DNA from 4 places in the Streptomyces sp. NPDC040622 genome. Region 2 is predicted to be linked to each of the others. Evidence: riboswitches for the same ligand, from Rfam matches in the RefSeq annotation. Region 2 holds a riboswitch; each other region holds the start of a gene.
The links. Region 2 has a riboswitch for cyclic di-AMP ahead of ACZ592_RS20040 (transglycosylase family protein). Riboswitches for the same ligand answer to the same signal wherever they lie in the genome.
Positions count from the first base shown of each region.

Region 1: it holds a riboswitch for cyclic di-AMP, as region 2 does, so the genes downstream of both, ACZ592_RS17595 (M23 family metallopeptidase) here and ACZ592_RS20040 (transglycosylase family protein) in region 2, are expected to answer to the same signal.
Region 3: it holds a riboswitch for cyclic di-AMP, as region 2 does, so the genes downstream of both, ACZ592_RS12055 (M23 family metallopeptidase) here and ACZ592_RS20040 (transglycosylase family protein) in region 2, are expected to answer to the same signal.
Region 4: it holds a riboswitch for cyclic di-AMP, as region 2 does, so the genes downstream of both, ACZ592_RS03550 (C40 family peptidase) here and ACZ592_RS20040 (transglycosylase family protein) in region 2, are expected to answer to the same signal.

Region 1 is NZ_JBVIXD010000005.1:666,366-670,567, reverse strand. Features, by position in the region: gene ACZ592_RS17605 (M16 family metallopeptidase) at 1-240, shown strand, start outside; gene ACZ592_RS17600 (M16 family metallopeptidase) at 237-1,622, shown strand; cyclic di-AMP (ydaO/yuaA leader) riboswitch at 1,819-1,981, shown strand; gene ACZ592_RS17595 (M23 family metallopeptidase) at 1,994-2,797, shown strand; gene ACZ592_RS17590 (GntR family transcriptional regulator) at 2,994-3,680, shown strand; gene ACZ592_RS17585 (HPr family phosphocarrier protein) at 3,854-4,135, opposite strand.
Region 2 is NZ_JBVIXD010000006.1:516,414-520,615, forward strand. Features, by position in the region: gene ACZ592_RS20030 (cytochrome P450 family protein) at 1-590, shown strand, start outside; gene ACZ592_RS20035 (transglycosylase family protein) at 710-1,759, shown strand; cyclic di-AMP (ydaO/yuaA leader) riboswitch at 1,954-2,156, shown strand; gene ACZ592_RS20040 (transglycosylase family protein) at 2,161-2,874, shown strand; gene eno (phosphopyruvate hydratase) at 3,205-4,202, shown strand, end outside.
Region 3 is NZ_JBVIXD010000003.1:789,317-793,518, forward strand. Features, by position in the region: gene ACZ592_RS12040 (alginate lyase family protein) at 1-496, shown strand, start outside; tRNA gene ACZ592_RS12045 (tRNA-Met) at 543-616, shown strand; gene ACZ592_RS12050 (PP2C family protein-serine/threonine phosphatase) at 824-1,966, shown strand; cyclic di-AMP (ydaO/yuaA leader) riboswitch at 2,188-2,335, shown strand; gene ACZ592_RS12055 (M23 family metallopeptidase) at 2,347-3,438, shown strand; gene ACZ592_RS12060 (aldo/keto reductase) at 3,726-4,202, shown strand, end outside.
Region 4 is NZ_JBVIXD010000001.1:809,558-813,759, reverse strand. Features, by position in the region: gene ACZ592_RS03560 (ATP-dependent Clp protease proteolytic subunit) at 280-915, shown strand; gene ACZ592_RS03555 (hypothetical protein) at 923-1,231, shown strand; cyclic di-AMP (ydaO/yuaA leader) riboswitch at 1,621-1,797, shown strand; gene ACZ592_RS03550 (C40 family peptidase) at 1,801-2,274, shown strand; gene ACZ592_RS03545 (LysE family translocator) at 2,359-2,976, opposite strand; gene ACZ592_RS03540 (LysR family transcriptional regulator) at 3,060-3,977, shown strand; gene ACZ592_RS03535 (ATP-binding protein) at 4,015-4,202, opposite strand, start outside.

The DNA.
Region 1 (4,202 bases), on a different contig from region 2:
CGCGCCGACGAACTGTGCCGGTACGCGGTCCTGTTCGGCGACCCGCAGCTCGCCCTGACCGCCGTCGGGCGGGTCCTCGACGTCACCGCACAGGAGGTGCAGGAGGTCGCCAAGGCCCGTCTGCGCCCCGACAACCGCGCGGTGCTCGTGTACGAGCCCGTGGCTCCCGAAGAGGGCGCCGAGGGCACGGCAACCGCCGAGGACACCGCGGACGCAGACGAAGAGGAGGCGGCGAAGTGACCGAGGCCGCGACGATGCAGTTCCACTCCATGCCGCAGGCCGGCACGGCCAAGCCGTGGGCCTTCCCCGCGCCCGAGCGCGGCACCCTGCCCAACGGCCTCACCGTGCTGCGCTGCCACCGCCCCGGCCAGCAGGTCGTCGCCGTCGAGATCCATCTCGAAGCGCCCCTGGACGCCGAGCCCGAGGGCCTCGACGGCGTCGCCACCATCATGGCGAGGGCCTTCAACGAAGGCACCGACAAGCACTCCGCCGAGGAGTTCGCCGCCGAGCTCGACCGGTGCGGCGCGACGCTCGACGCGCACGCCGACCACCCCGGTGTGCGGGTCTCCCTGGAGGTCCCGGTCTCCCGGCTCCCGAAGGCGATGGGCCTGCTCGCCGACGCCCTGCGGGCCCCCGCCTTCTCGGACAGCGAGATCGAGCGGCTCGTACGCAACCGCCTGGACGAGATCCCGCACGAGGCGGCGAGCCCGGCGCGGCGCGCCGCCAAGGAGCTCTCCAAGCAGCTCTTCCCGCCGACCGCGCGCATGTCCCGGCCGCGTCAGGGCACCGAGGAGACGGTCACGGCCATCGACTCGGCGGCGGTGCGTGCCTTCTATGAGAAGTACGTCCGGCCCGCCACGGCCACCCTCGTCGTGGTCGGCGACCTGACCGGCACCGACCTGGACGCCGTCCTCGCGGACACCGTCGGAGCCTGGACGGGCTCCCCGGGCGAGCCGCGCCCGGTGCCGCAGGTGACCGCGGACGACCACGGCCGTGTCGTCATCGTGGACCGTCCCGGAGCGGTCCAGACGCAGCTGCTGATCGGCCGCGTGGGGGCCGACCGGCACGACCGGGTGTGGCCGGCGCAGGTCCTCGGCACGTACTGCCTGGGAGGCACCCTCACGTCCCGTCTGGACCGTGTCCTGCGGGAGGAGAAGGGTTACACCTACGGCGTACGGGCGTTCAGCCAGGTGCTGCGTTCGGCGCCGGACGGGACGGGCGCCGCGATGCTCGCCATCAGCGGCTCCGTGGACACCCCGAACACCGGACCGGCGCTCGACGACCTCTGGAAGGTCCTGCGCACCCTCGCCGCCGAGGGCCTGACCGACGCCGAGCGCGACGTCGCCGTGCAGAACCTGGTGGGCGTGGCCCCGCTCAAGTACGAGATGGCCGCGTCCGTGGCGGCCACCCTCGCCGACCAGGTCGAGCAGAACCTGCCGGACGACTTCCAGGCGCAGCTGTACCGGCAGCTGGCGGCCACCGGCACCGTGGAGGCCACCGCGGCCGTCGTGAACGCCTTCCCGGAGGACCGCCTGGTGACGGTCCTGGTCGGGGACGCAGCGCAGATCGAGGAGCCCGTCAGGGCGCTCGGGATCGGTGACGTGAGTGTCGTCACGGGCTGAGTGAACGTCAGGACATGAGGGGACCCCGGTGGCCGATGTGGCCACCGGGGTCCCCATATGTCCGAATTCATATGGACGTTGCCCGTCTGCCCTGTGGCGTGCGCTACAAAAGTCGCGTTCTGTTTGTCGATTGAAAGACGCCCCGTTTAGCGTCGGTCCGGCTGTCCGTCACGCAGTACGTCGCATCCGCGGCACCGGGCAGTCATCGCCGAGTCCCCGTACGGCGCGAGCCAGGGGAGCCGGGGACCCACATGTCCCCTGGGGTGAATCGGGCACCTTGCCTTCAGGTGAGGGACCCGTAGGAGACCTTCCTGCTCCGAACCCGTCAGCTAACCCGGTAGGCGAGAAGGAAGGAAAGGAACACCCGCCACATGGCGTTCACCCGTGCCACCGGGAAGCACCGTCGTCCGAGCCGCATCACGCGGACCACCGCGAACGTCGCGGGCGTCGCGGCGCTCACCACCACCGGTGTCATCGGAGGCCTTGCCGCCCCCGCCCTCGCCGCCGCCGACGAAGCGGCCGTCGAGCACACCGGCTTCACCCAGGCCGTCTCCGTAGGCGACTCCCTCGCCGAGAGCATCGACGCCCAGGCCGCCGCGCAGCGCCAGGCCGCCGACGACGCCGCCGCGGCCAAGAAGGCCGAAGAGGCCGCCAAGAAGAAGGCCGCCGAGGAGAAGCGCAAGGCCGAGGCCGAGGCCAAGGCGAAGGCCAAGAAGGAGCGCGAGGCCAAGGAGCGTGCCGCCCGCGAGGCCGAGCGCAAGCGCCTGAACACCTACGTCGCGCCGGTCTCCGGCTCGTACGTCTCCACGGGCTACCAGACCGGCGGCGCCATGTGGTCCTCCGGCAGTCACACCGGCATCGACTTCCACGCCGCGTCCGGCACCTCGGTCCACGCGGTCGGCTCCGGCACCGTCGTCGAGGCCGGCTGGGGCGGCGCCTACGGCAACAACGTGGTCATCAAGATGAACGACGGCACGTACACCCAGTACGGCCACATGTCGTCCCTCGGCGTCACCGTCGGCCAGACGGTCACCCCGGGCCAGCAGATAGGCCTGTCCGGCTCCACCGGCAACTCCAGCGGCCCGCACCTCCACTTCGAGGCCCGCTCCGGCGAGCAGTACGGCTCGGACATGGACCCGATCGCCTACCTGCGCGGCCACGGCGTCAACGTCTGACCCGCCCGGTCCGCGCGGACCCCGCAGCACTTCACCGAAAGCCCCGGCTCACCGCGAGCCGGGGCTTTCGCCGCGCTTGGCCAAAAGATATCCATGGATTCCGGTCCGCCGTCGGAAATTCCCGCGCTCTGCAATAGAGTCACCGAACGAGCGTCGGTCGACCGCGTTTCGCGGGGATTAAGGCGGAGGTCCGATCATGCGCATTCCCGCGCACTCGGTATGCACGGCCATCCGGGACGACATTGTCGCGGGTGTCTACGAAAGGGGCGGCCGGCTCACCGAGGACCTCCTCGCGCGGCGCTACGGCGTCTCGCGCGTCCCCGTGCGCGAGGCCCTGCGCACCTTGGAGGCCGAGGGCTTCGTCGTCACCCGCAGGCACGCGGGCGCGTGCGTGGCCGAGCCGACCGAGCAGGAGGCCGCGGACCTCCTGGAGGTCCGGGCGCTGCTCGAGCCGCTCGCTGCCGCACGGGCCGCACAGCGCCGCACGGACGCGCACCTCAAGGTCCTGCGCGGCCTCGTCAGACTGGGCCAGGAGCGCGTCAGGAACGGCCGGGGGGAGGATGTGCGCTCCCTGGGCGGCTGGTTCCACGAGACGCTCGCCCAGGCGTCCGGCAGCCCGGGCCTCAGTGCGCTGCTCACCCAGCTCCGGCACAAGATCGCCTGGATGTACGTCGTGGACTCCCCGGCGGCGCCCGCCGAGTCCTGGTCCGAGCACGCCGCGATCGTCGACGCGGTGGCCCGCGGGGACGCGGAACGGGCCAGGACGCTCACCGCCGCGCACGCGGAACGGGCGACGGCCGCCCATCGACTGCGCCGGCCGCGGCGGGGCGAGCGCGTGAGGGAATCGCAACATGCCGTAAACACGGTGAGCCTGCGGAATTAACGGAGACGCCGTATACAAAGAGAAGCTATTCCTTGCCCGCCCCCGGGAATTCATGCATTTCTTTTCGGGGTGCGTTCACGCACATACGCCGATGGGGCCACCCGTCATTACGGATGACCCCATCGAGGTACTGCTGTACTGCTGAAGAACGTGTCCCAGAAGGGGAACGTGTCCTAGACCGTCTCCGGGAGCTCCTCGAGCCCCTCCGCGACGAGCTTCGCCAGACGGTCGAGGGCGGCGTCCGCGCCCTCGGCGTCGGAGGCGAGCACGATCTCTTCGCCGCCCTGGGCGCCCAGGCCGAGCACCGCGAGCATCGAGGCGGCGTTGACCGGGTTGCCGTCGGCCTTGGCGATCGTCACGGGGACGCCGGCGGCCGTGGCCGCACGGACGAAGATGGAGGCGGGTCGGGCGTGAAGGCCCTCGGCCCAGCCGACGTTGACGCGGCGCTCAGCCATGTGTTGCTGCCCTTCCAGGTGTCTCACACTTGTCTAGACCAGTGTCTCATGCCGTCACGGGTGCTCT
Region 2 (4,202 bases):
CGGCGATGTGTTTCGTGCTGCTCTTCGCCGGTTTCGAGACGACCGTGAACCTGATCGGCAACGGCATCTACGCCCTGCTTCGCCACCCCAACCAGCGTGCCCGCCTGCAGGAGTCCCTCGCCGCGGGGGACACCGCCCTCCTGGAGACGGGCATCGAGGAACTGCTCCGCTACGACGGTCCGGTCGAGCTCGCCACCTGGCGCTTCGCGACCGAGCCGCTGACCATCGGCGGGCAGGACATCGCGGACGGCGACCCCGTCCTCGTCGTGCTCGCCGCCGCCGACCGCGACCCCGAGCGGTTCGAGAGCCCCGACACGCTCGACCTCTCCCGCAGGGACAATCCGCACCTCGGGTACGGGCACGGCATCCACTACTGCCTGGGCGCCCCGCTGGCCCGCCTGGAGGGCAGGACCGCGCTCGCGACGCTGCTGCGCCGCCTTCCCGACCTGCAACTGGCGGTGGAACCGGACGATTTGCGGTGGCGTGGCGGGCTGATCATGCGCGGACTGCGCACCCTGCCCGTGGAGTTCACGACCGCACAGGAAAAGGCGCCGGAGGACGTCCTGACTGACGGCTCGTCAGGACTGTGACTTTCACGTGATCTCCGCTGCATCGACTTGTGACAAGCGTTCGACTGCGGCTACGTTCACGACGACTTGGGCGCCCCCGGCGCCCCGGTAGTCGCAGCAGTCTCCCGAAAGGCAACCGCATGCTCTCCGGCAATGGTCGTCACCGACGCCCCCGCCAAGCCCCGGCCATCATCGTCGCGGCAGGAGTCACCGGATCCGCCATCGCCATCCCGCTGCTCGGCGCCACCAGCGCCAGCGCCGCCGACACGGCGACGTGGGACAAGCTCGCCGAGTGCGAGAGCGGCGGCGCGTGGAGCGCCAACCCCGGCAACGGGTACTACGGGGGGCTCCAGCTCTCCCAGGAGACGTGGGAGGGCTACGGCGGCCTCGCCTACGCGCCGAGCGCCGACGAGGCCTCCAAGTCCCAGCAGATCGCCGTCGCCGAGAAGGTCCTCGACGACCGGGGCACCCAGGCGTGGCCGAGCTGCGCCCCGATCGCCGGGCTCACCGACGGCGGCGCGGCGGCCGACGTGGACCCGGGCGGTCCCGTGACGCCGGAGCCCACCGGCCCGTCCGGCGACGCGGCGGACTCCAAGGGGGCCGACGGCAAGGGCTCGAAGGGCTCCGGGGACGCCGAGGACTCGGCGGACTCCGGGAAGGCGGACGAGCCCTCCGGTGACGCGGGCGACGCCTCCCGAGACAAGAATCACGACCGGTCCGGCACGTCCGACGAGGCTGGCGGGTCCGACAGATCGGCTGAAAAGGGCGACAAGGGCAACAAGGCCGACAAGGACCACGCGGCCGACGAGGGTGACGGCGACAAGTCCGGGGAGAAGGGCACCACTTCGCCCGCGCCCGACGACCCGACCGCTCCCGCCGACGACGCTGAGGCCGACGGCACGGCCGGGGGTGCCGCCGGCTCCGCGGGGCGTCACCGCGGCGGCAGCGCGGACGAGGCCGAGGGCGCGGACAGCCGTTCCGGACGGCACGCCTCGCGCGGCGAGGAGCGCTCCGGCGGGGCGGCCGACGGGACGTACACGGTGCGCTCCGGGGACAACCTCTCGGTCATCGCGGACGACCTCGACGTCGACGGCGGATGGCACGAGCTGTACAGCGAGAACAAGAAGACCGTCGGGGGCGACCCGGACCTCATCCTCCCCGGTCAGAGCCTCGATCTGGGCGAAAAGTAACGGAAGTTGACGAAGAGTCGGCGGGGGACTTCGTGCTAAATGTCTGATTTGGCGCGAGTGAGAGATGGGTCTCAGAAGCCCTGATCGTCTTTGAAATTCCGTGGAGCGCGTGTCTACGGTCGTGACCGCTCGCCACTGGTGGGCCCCGCCGGTCGGTACGCCGAATCCTGCCAACGGCCGGACGGGAACAGTCGTCGCTTCGAGCGCCGTAGGCAGGAGCGGGGGACCCAAGGTTTGTGCCGGGTCCGTCCGTTGAGCGGCCACCAGCCGAGAGGCAGGGAGGCCGGGAGACGGACGGGAACGGCTAGGGGTGAAGTCGCACTCAAGGAAGTGCGGCCGGGCAACCACATCGGCCCGAACCCGACAGCTCACCTCGCAGGCGTCGGTGAGGGGATCAACGCATGCTGTTTTCCAGCAAGGGCAAGCACCGTCGTCCGTCCAAGACCACCCGTGTCGTCACGCTCGCCGGTGTCACCGGTGCGGCCGTGGCCGCCCCGCTGATGGCGGCCGGCTCCGCCTCCGCCGCCACCGCCTCCGAGTGGGACGCCGTCGCCCAGTGCGAGTCCGGCGGCAACTGGTCCATCAACACCGGCAACGGTTTCCAGGGCGGCCTGCAGTTCTCGCCGTCCACCTGGGCCGGTTACGGCGGCACGAAGTACGCGCCCAGCGCCGACAAGGCCACCAAGGCCCAGCAGATCGAGATCGGCGAGAAGGTCCTCGCGGGCCAGGGCAAGGGTGCCTGGCCGAGCTGTGGCGTCGGCCTCTCGGGCGCCTCGCCCAGCAGCGGTGGCGCGCAGGAGCAGGCTCCCAAGCAGGAGACCAAGCCCCAGCCGCAGCAGACGCAGCAGCAGGCCCAGCCGCAGCAGCAGCAGCAGGCGCAGCCGGCCCCGAAGCCGCAGCCGCAGACCGAGTCGAAGAAGACCGTCGAGACCCCGACCGGCAAGACGGTCAAGAAGGGCGACGGCGAGTACAAGGTCAAGACGGGCGACACCCTGTCCAAGATCGCCGACGCGAAGAACGTCAAGGGCGGCTGGCACAAGGTCTACAAGCTCAACGGCGACATCATCGACAACGCCGACATGATCTACCCGGGCCAGCAGCTGCACCTCAGCTGAGCCGGCCCCCGAAGCGGTACCCGGCCGTGCCTCGGCGGACGCACGGCCGCCCCCGTCCCCACGGGCTCCCCGCCCCGGTGCGCGTATCCCCCGTACGCACCGGGGCGGGGCCATGTCCGCACCCGGAGCCGCGGGGGCGCCGCGGCCGTGTTCGCCCCTAGCGAGCTACCGACCAGTAGAAACACGGGCTTCCGTCCCGTTTCCCAGGTATTTGGGCCTTCGCGCGTCCCACGGGACGGGCGGTCGGCTGGCCGAAGCCCCGGAGCCGGTTAGGCTCAGGAGGCGCAGGGCCGAAGCGGCCCGTGTAAATGAGTCACATCCCAGAAGGAGATGCTCGTGCCGTCCATCGACGTCGTCGTAGCCCGGGAAATCCTGGACTCCCGAGGCAACCCCACGGTCGAGGTCGAGGTCGGCCTCGACGACGGCAGCACCGGTCGTGCCGCCGTTCCGTCCGGAGCCTCCACCGGTGCCTTCGAGGCCATCGAGCTCCGTGACGGTGACCCCAACCGTTACCAGGGCAAGGGTGTCGAGAAGGCCGTCCTCGCCGTCATCGAGCAGATCGGCCCGGAGCTCGTCGGCTACGACGCCACCGAGCAGCGCCTGATCGACCAGGCCATGTTCGACCTGGACGCCACCGACAACAAGGGCTCGCTCGGCGCCAACGCCATCCTCGGCGTCTCGCTCGCCGTCGCGCACGCCGCCTCCGAGGCCAGCGACCTGCCGCTGTTCCGCTACCTCGGCGGCCCGAACGCGCACCTGCTGCCCGTCCCGATGATGAACATCCTGAACGGCGGGTCGCACGCCGACTCGAACGTCGACATCCAGGAGTTCATGATCGCGCCGATCGGCGCCGAGTCCTTCTCCGAGGCCCTGCGCTGGGGCACCGAGGTCTACCACACCCTCAAGAAGGTCCTGAAGGACAAGGGCCTCTCCACGGGTCTCGGCGACGAGGGCGGCTTCGCCCCCAACCTGGACTCCAACCGCGCCGCGCTCGACCTCATCCTCGAGGCCGTCAAGCAGGCCGGCTACGTCCCCGGTGAGCAGATCGCCCTCGCCCTCGACGTCGCCGCGTCCGAGTTCTACAAGGACGGCAAGTACCAGTTCGAGGGCAAGGAGCGCTCTGCCGCCGAGATGACGGAGTACTACGAGGAGCTCGTCGCCTCGTACCCGCTCGTCTCCATCGAGGACCCGCTGTTCGAGGACGACTGGGCCGGCTGGAACGTCATCACCGAGAAGCTCGGCGACAAGGTGCAGCTGGTCGGCGACGACCTGTTCGTCACCAACCCGGAGCGCCTGGCCCGCGGCATCGAGGAGAACTCGGCCAACGC
Region 3 (4,202 bases), on a different contig from region 2:
CAGGACGCGTGTGCCCGCGTACTTCTACCTGACGTCGGACGGGAAGCTGCCCGTCTCCCCGGCGGGCAGTGGCATCAACACGGCCGCCGAGCTGAAGAAGTACTGGTTCGGCCAGGGCACCTACGCCGACGGCCTCTCCCAGGAGACCTGCCGCAACTTCAAGCACGCCAGCTACTCGCTCGCCGCCACCTCCCACATGGCGGAGACCGCCTGGCACCAGGGCGTCGACCTGTACGCGGAGGCCGAGGACCGGCTGCGGGCCGCCTTCGAGTTCCACTCCAAGTACCAGCTGGGCGCCGAGGCGCCCGGCTGGCTGTGCGGCGGCAAGGTGCAGCGCGACATGGGGCCCGACACCGAGGTCGGCCTGAACCACCTGCGGGGGCGGCTGCACCTGGAGATGCCGCAGACCGAGAAGTACACCGAGCAGCGGCGGCCGGAGGGCACGGACGACCTCTTCGTGGCCTGGGAGACGCTCACGCACGCGGGCAACGCGTAAGTGGTTCGACGCACCCCTCCGGATGGCGTAGAGTTGTGTTCATCGACGCGGGGTGGAGCAGCTCGGTAGCTCGCTGGGCTCATAACCCAGAGGTCGCAGGTTCAAATCCTGTCCCCGCTACTGAAGGCCTGAGGCCGGGAAGCATCAGCTTCCCGGCCTCAGGTTTTTTTCTGCCCCCCCCCGGAGCCCCGGCCCGCCCTCGGGCCCGTCCGCCCGGCCCGCCCGTCCGCCTAACCCGGTCGGCCCACACCAGGTCGCACCCTTCCCCCGCTGCGGGAACCCTGAGTGGAGCGCGGTCATGGGCGCGGAGTCGGCGGGAGACAAGCGGTGGGGCAGCGAGGAGGAACGGACAACAACGGTGTCGCCGCGCACGAGCGGACCTTCGTGCGGGCGCTGCCCCTCCTGCTCCTCGTCGTCGGTGTCGTGTACGACTCGACGACGCCGCCGGAGTTCACCGCCGCCCCCCTCTTCACGGCCGCCCCTCTGATCGCGGCCCCCTTCTACTCCCGGCTCAACACCGTCCTGACCGGCGCGGCGGCCACCGGAGCCGTGCTCTTCCTGCACTACGGCAACTCGGTCAGCAGCCACGTCGAGGCCGTCACCGAGGTGATCACGGTCGTCACCGTCGCGGCCCTCGCGATCGTCATCAACCGTGTCGTGCGGCGCGGCAACGACCGGCTCGCCATCGCCCGCTCCATCTCCGAGGCCACCCAGCGCGCCGTGCTGCCCGAGCCGGATCCGCGCATCGGCGGGCTCGACATCGCGGCGCGGTACGAGGCGGCGCAGGCCGACGCGTTCATCGGGGGTGATCTGTACGCGGTGCAGGACACCCCGCACGGCGTACGGCTCATCGTCGGAGACGTCCGGGGCAAGGGCATGGGCGCGGTCGCGGCGGTCGCCGTCGTCATCGGCGCCTTCCGGGAGGCCGCGGAGCAGGAGGCCACCCTGGAGGCGGTGGCGCAGCGCCTGGAGCGGGCCCTCGCGCGCGAGGGCACCCGGCGCGAGGGGCTCGACGCCTTCGAGGGGTTCACCACCGCCGTCCTCGCCGAGATCCGGCACGGCGAGGGCGTCGTACGGCTGGTCAACCGCGGGCATCCCCCGCCGCTGCTGCTGCGTGGCGACGGACGTCTGTGCGTCCTGTCGGCGAGCGAGCCTGCGCTGCCGCTCGGCATGGGCGACCTCGGGGTCTGGCCGGACCGGGCGGACGAGACGGACTTCCCGCCGGGCGCGCTGCTGCTCTTCTACACGGACGGCCTGTCGGAGGCGCGCGACGCGGCGGGGGTCTTCTACGATCCCGCGACCCGGCTCGGCGGCCGGATCTTCCCCGGCCGCGCGGGGCCGCACGCGCTGCTCGCCGCACTCGCCGAGGAGGTCAGGCGGCACACCGGGGGCGGCATGACGGACGACATGGCGCTGCTCGCGGTGCGGCGGCCGCTGGCCGGCGAGGCAGAGGTCACCACCGGTGACTGAGGCACACCCCTCCGCACAAAGACTGACGCACTGTCAAGGGAATGTGAAGCTCCGGTGTGTGAAGAGGCGGGGTCAACTCGCCCCGTTCACCCACCCCGTGTCCCGTTACGTACAGCCGATGAGCGTTAACGATCAACTGGAACGGCTTGGAATACAGAGGTGCTGTCTATTAACGTTCGATAACGCAGCGCGGTCGTCCCAGCCGTCACTAGAGGCGGCTCCGTGCGCATGCGCCTAATCCCGCAAGGGAGCCGGGGAACCACCAACATGGGGTGAATCGGGCATCTGTGCCTTCGTGCCAGGTGTTCGTAGGAGACCTTCCTGCTCCGAACCCGTCAGCTAACCCGGTAGGCGAGAAGGAAGGAAAGGAGTGCGCCCCAGTGGCGTCCAACCGGCCTGCCCCCCAAGCCGTGTACATACCGAATGACGACGACTTCGGTACGTACCACCAGGGTCCTGACGAGGGCTCTTTCGAGGAGTGGAACCCCACAGAGGATTCCGTCCGACCCGTCCGCGGCAGGCACCGTGTGCACAAGAAGGGCGGCGGCGGGCTCGCCCGCAGCTCCACCGTCCTCGGCGTGGGCGTCATCGCCGCCGTCGGCGCGGGCGGCATCGCCACCGCGCAGGACGGCAAGCCGCCGGTCTCCATCTCGATGCCCGACCTGCCGGGTGTCGACGCCGTCGCCGACTCGCTGCCGGAGGCCAAGTCCCTTCCCGGCGTCGGTGCGTTGATATCCGGCGACGACTCGTCGCAGACCACGACCGCCGCCGCGGCGGCCCCGCTCAGCGCCGCCGGTGTCAGCACCGCCGACGCCGAGCAGGGCACCACCGACGCGGGCGAGGCGCTGCGGGCCCGCATCATGCAGCAGGCCGAGAACCAGCAGCACCAGGCCGACAGCGCCGTGCAGAGCGCCGCCGAGGACGCCGCCGTCAAGAAGGCGGCCGAAGAGGCCGCCGCGCAGCAGAAGTCGGCCGAGAAGGAGGTGGCGGCCAAGGCCGCCGCCAAGAAGAAGAAGGAAGAGGAGGCCCGGAAGGCCAAGGCCGAGGCCGAGCGCCTGGCCAAGCTCGCCAAGAGCTACGCCATCCCCACCTCCTCGTACACCCTCACCTCGCACTTCGGCGACTCCGGCGCCATGTGGTCCTCCGGCCACCACACCGGCCTGGACTTCGCGGCGCCCACGGGCACCCCGCTCAAGGCCGTGCACACCGGCACCGTGAAGGAAGCCGGCTGGGCGGGCGCGTACGGCTACCGCACCGTGCTCGAACTCGAGGACGGCACGGAGATCTGGTACTGCCACCAGTCCTCGCTCAATGTCAGCGCGGGCCAGAAGGTCACCACGGGCGAGGTCATCGGCCGTGTCGGCGCGACCGGCAACGTCACCGGGCCGCACCTCCACATGGAGGTCCACACGCCCGGCGGCACGGGGATCGACCCGCTGGGCTGGCTGCAGGGCAAGGGCCTCAACCCGTAAGGCGTGAGCCCCAGCCCGTACCCGCAATCCGCGGGGCACTCGGATCCCTCAGGACACTCGGATCCCGTAGGCACTCGGATCCCGTAGCCACTCGGATCCCTTAGGACACCTGGAACTCCGGTGGTCCTGGCGACAACCCCCCGACGCCAGGGCCGCCGGTTCCTCGTCCCCGCCCGCGGACGCGGCATGCGACGGCGCGACCTGCGCGCCTGACGTGCACCCGGCCGGCGCCCCCACGGTTGGCGCTTACACGGAATTCCGCTTCCCGCAGGCGCGTTGAACACCTTATGACCTCTCTTCGCTCCCTCGGCTCATCCGACCTCGAAGTCTTCCCGCTCTCCCTGGGCGGCAACGTCTTCGGCTGGACCGCAGACCGGACCGCGTCCTTCGCCGTCCTGGACGCCTACACCGCCGCGGGCGGCAACTTCATCGACACCGCCGACGCCTACTCCGCCTGGGTGGACGGCAACGAGGGCGGCGAGTCCGAGACCCTCATCGGCGAGTGGCTGGCCGAGCGCGGCAACCGCTCCGACGTCGTCGTCGCCACGAAGGTCGGCTCCCACCCCGCGTACAAGGGCCTCTCGGCGACCACCGTCAAGGCCGCCGCCGACGCCTCCCTGCAGCGCCTGGGCACCGACTACATCGACCTGTACTACACGCACTTCGACGACACGTCGGTCCCCGTCGAGGAGATCATCGGCGCCCTCGACGACCTGGTGCGGGCGGGCAAGGTGCGGGCCATCGCGGCTTCCAACATCAGCCCC
Region 4 (4,202 bases), on a different contig from region 2:
GCGTGGTCGTGCACGGCCATCACCCGCTCCCCCGCCGCGCCGGAGATCAGCTCCACCCACTCGACGGGCCGCCAGGTGTCGGGGTGGACCAACGCCCGCGCCGCACAGCGCCCTTCCGCGTCCGAGAGGAGGAGGGCCGGCCTGCGGGAAGAGCGGCGGCACCCCGGCGAGTCACCTTCCCACTCTCCCCCACCCGCCCTTTCTCCGTACAGGACGTACGTACTGTACATTTTTTACAGAGCCCCGACCGCACCGCGACCGGGAGAAGAGAGGCGTGCCATGAACCGTCCGTCCGCCCGCTACGTCCTGCCCCAGTTCACCGAACGCACCAGTTCGGGGGCGCGGACGATGGATCCGTACTCCAAGCTCCTGGAAGAGCGGATCGTCTTCCTCGGCACCCCCGTCGACGACACCTCGGCGAACGACGTGATGGCGCAGTTCATGCACCTCGAGTACCAGGCGCCGGACCGCGACATCTCGCTGTACATCAACTCCCCCGGCGGCTCGTTCAGCGCGATGACCGCGATCTACGACACCATGCGGTTCGTCAGCTGCGACGTGGAGACGATCTGTCTCGGCCAGGCCGCGTCGGCCGCCGCCGTGCTGCTCGCCGCGGGCACCCCCGGCAAGCGGTTCGCGCTGCCCGGCGCGCGCGTGCTGATCCACCAGCCCGCGGTCGCCGAGCCGATCCAGGGCCAGGCCTCCGACCTGGCGATCCAGGCCGACGAGATCCTGCGCACCCGGCAGCTCCTGGAGGAACTGCTCGCACGGCACACCGGGCGGAGCACGGAGCGGATCACCGCGGACATCGAGCGGGACAAGATCCTCGACGCTCCCGCGGCGCTGGAGTACGGGCTCGTCGACCGGATCATCCCGAGCCGCAAGTCCTCGCTCGCCGCGCGCGATCCGAGGTGACCCGCCGATGCCGCCGCCCGAACTGCCGCCCCTGCCGGCCCTCACACGGGCCGAGGCCGAGCTGATCGACCGCTATCTCGACGTCGTCGACCTGCTCGGCCGCATCAATCCGGCCCGCGCGGAGCACACCTACGGCGGGCTCCGCGCCGCTCAGGCCCTGGTCGGCCGGGCGACCGCGCTGCGGGACGCCCTCGCCCTGATGCACCGGCGGGGCGAGAGCGAGGTGCACGCGCCCACGCTCGCCCGGGCGTTGCGTGTCCTCGACGGCGAACGCCGGACCGGGCGCGTCGCCGTGCCGCCCCCACCGGGCACCTGAATACTCCCGCGCCGCCCCTTCACCACTCTCCCCGCCCCCCCGGCCGCCCGGTTCCCGCCACCGAAACGTCCGGGCCCCCTTCGAAACGGACCAGTCGGGCTACCTCGGACGGCGTAGCCAGGAGTCCGTAACCGCACGGTCGCAACTTGCGCGGAGCGCGCACGACTCGGGCGGAATCAGGCATTCCGCTGCTGGTCGAGCCGTCGTCAGACCCGGGGGCCGCGACCCCAATTCGGCACTGTCCACCTGAACAGGTCAGTCGTGAGGAGCCTCACAAAACGCCGTTTCGGCTCGGTTTTCGAGCCCATCTCGGGTCAAGATCCCTTCCGACGACAAGCCCCCGCCACAGCGGCGGGGCGGTCCGGGCGGACGCCGAGTCCTGCCGCCACCCGGATGACCGGTCGACATCTGTGCAACGGCAGGAGTGGAGGACCCAGGTACGACGGGCCCGTCCGGACAGTCCGGGCGACGCCCTTGGGGTGAAGCCGCAGAGCACCACGCGGCCGGGCATCTTCGCCTGCCCGAACCCGACAGGTCATCTTTCACAGGCGGCTGACGAAGGGTTGCGCATGACCGCGCTGAATCACGTTCCGTCGCTGCTCACCAGGACCGGCGCCGCATCGGTCCTCACGCTCGCCGTCGTTGGCGGCACCGTCGTGGCCCCCGGGCTCACGTCACAGGCCGAGGCGGCCACCCACGGGACGAAGGCGCTGGGCGTCGCGGCGTCCAAGAAGGGCTCCGCGTACCGCTACGGCGCCGCGGGCCCCAACCGGTTCGACTGCTCGGGGCTGACGCTCTACTCGTTCAAGAAGACGGGCAAGAAGCTGCCCCGCACCGCCGGCGCCCAGTACAACAAGACCAAGCACATCTCCAGGTCCCAGCGGACCCGCGGCGACCTGGTGTTCTTCCACTCCGGCCGGAACGTGTACCACGTCGGGATCTACGCGGGTAACAACCGCATCTGGCACGCCCCCAAGACCGGGGCCGTGGTCCGCCTGGAGAAGATCTGGTCCAAGAGCGTCTGGTACGGCCGGGTCCGCTGACCCTGCCGCCGCCGGGCGGTCGGCGCGCGCCGGGCACCGACAAGGTGCCGGGGCCCGCGCGCGCCGACCGTGCGCACGGCGGACTCAGACCAGGAGCGGCTCGAGGAGGAGCACCAGGCCCAGCGCGGCGAGCGCGGTGCCGGTGACGGCCTCGACGGCGCGGGCGGTACGCGGCCTGCGCAGCCACGTGCCGAGCCGGTCCACCAGGAGCGCCACCACCGGGAACCACAGCAGGGCGAACGCCACCACGATCGCCGCGAGCAACAGCGTCCTGGGCATCGCGGGGCTCCCGTCGGGCACGAACTGCGGCAGCACGCTCAGGAACGTGATCGACGCCTTGGGGTTCAGGGCGTTGGTCAGGAAGCCCTCGCGCAGGCCGCCGCCGCGCACGGCCGGCCCTTCCCCCTCCGGGGCACGGGGCCGGGCCGCCGAACGCAGCGCGCGGAACGCGAGGTAGAGCACGTACCCGGCCCCGACGATCTGCAGCGCCCGGAAGAGCGCGGGCACGGCCGCGAGCACCGCGGCGACGCCCGCGACCGCCAGCGCGGTGTGCACCAGAAGCCCGCCCGCGACGCCGACGGCGCAGGCGATGCCGGCCCGCCGCGAGACCAGGGCGTTGCGTACGACGACGGTGAAGTCGGCGCCCGGCACGGCGACCATGCCCGCGGCGACACCGGTGAAGGCGACCAGTTGTGCGTCCATGCGCCAAGACTGCCCGCAGCGGGCCTTCAGCAGGTATGTGGAATATCCTGGGTCTGCCTTAAGCAGGCGTTTAGGGAGTGGCCATGTACGACCCCACGCGGCTCGCCGCACTCGTCGCGGTCTCCGAGGCGGGTTCGATCACCCGGGCAGCCGAACGGCTCGGCTACACCGTCCCCGCGCTCTCGCAGCAGCTGGCCAAGCTGGAGCGGGAGGCGGGCACCTCCCTGCTCGTCCGCCACCACCGCGGGGCCCGGCTGACCGGCGCGGGCGAACTCCTCCTGGGCCACGCCCGCCGGGTGCTCGACGAGATGGAACGGGCCCGGCACGAACTGGCCCGCCTCACCGGGCTCTCCGGCGGGCGGCTGCGCGTGAGCACCTTCCAGACGGCCGGCATCCATCTGCTGCCCCCTGTGCTGTCGTCGTTCCGCAGGACCCACCCCGACGTCGAGTTGACGGTGACGACGCACGAACCGCCGCTCGGCGTCGCGGCCGTGGCGGCCGGCGACGTCGACCTGGCCCTCACCCACACGTATGAGCCCGCCGACCCGGTGCCGCTGCCCGCCACCGTGTCGGCCGAGCCCGTCCTGGTCGAGGAACTGGTCCTGGTGACCCAGCCGGGGCACGCCCTCACCAGCGGCACGTCACGGCTGCCGCTCGCCTCTCTCGCCGGGCAGCCGCTGATCAGCATGGCCCCGGAACACCCGCCCCGGCACGCCGTGGAGCGAGCCCTCGCACGGGCCGGGGCGACACCCGCGGTGCTGGTCGAGACGCCGGGCTACGCCCTGGTCTGCGCGCTGGTCAGCGCGGGTCTCGGCGTCGCCGTCGTGCCGGAGATGGTGGCCCGTACCGCCGCGACGCCGGTCGGAATGCGTCTCCTGGAACCCGGCGACCTGCGGCGCACCATCTCCGTCGTGCACCGCACCGGAGAGTCGGGCGCCGCCGCGGACTCCTTCAGGGCGCTGCTGCGCGGGGCCTTCGGGCGCTCGGCGAACGCGGTCTGACCGGCGGCCGCCACGCCGTCGAGCGGCCGCGGGCCGGTCAGTGGGCGGCGTCGCGGTGCCTGCGCCGGACGGGCGCCTTCCACGGCAGCGCGATCCACACGGTCTTGCCGCCCTCGTCGGTGGGGCTGACCGAGAGCCGGCCGCCGCACTCCGCCGTCAGCCAGCGGATGATCACCATCCCTCGGCCGTTGTCCTGCTGGACGGCGGCGGGCAGCCGCTTGGGGT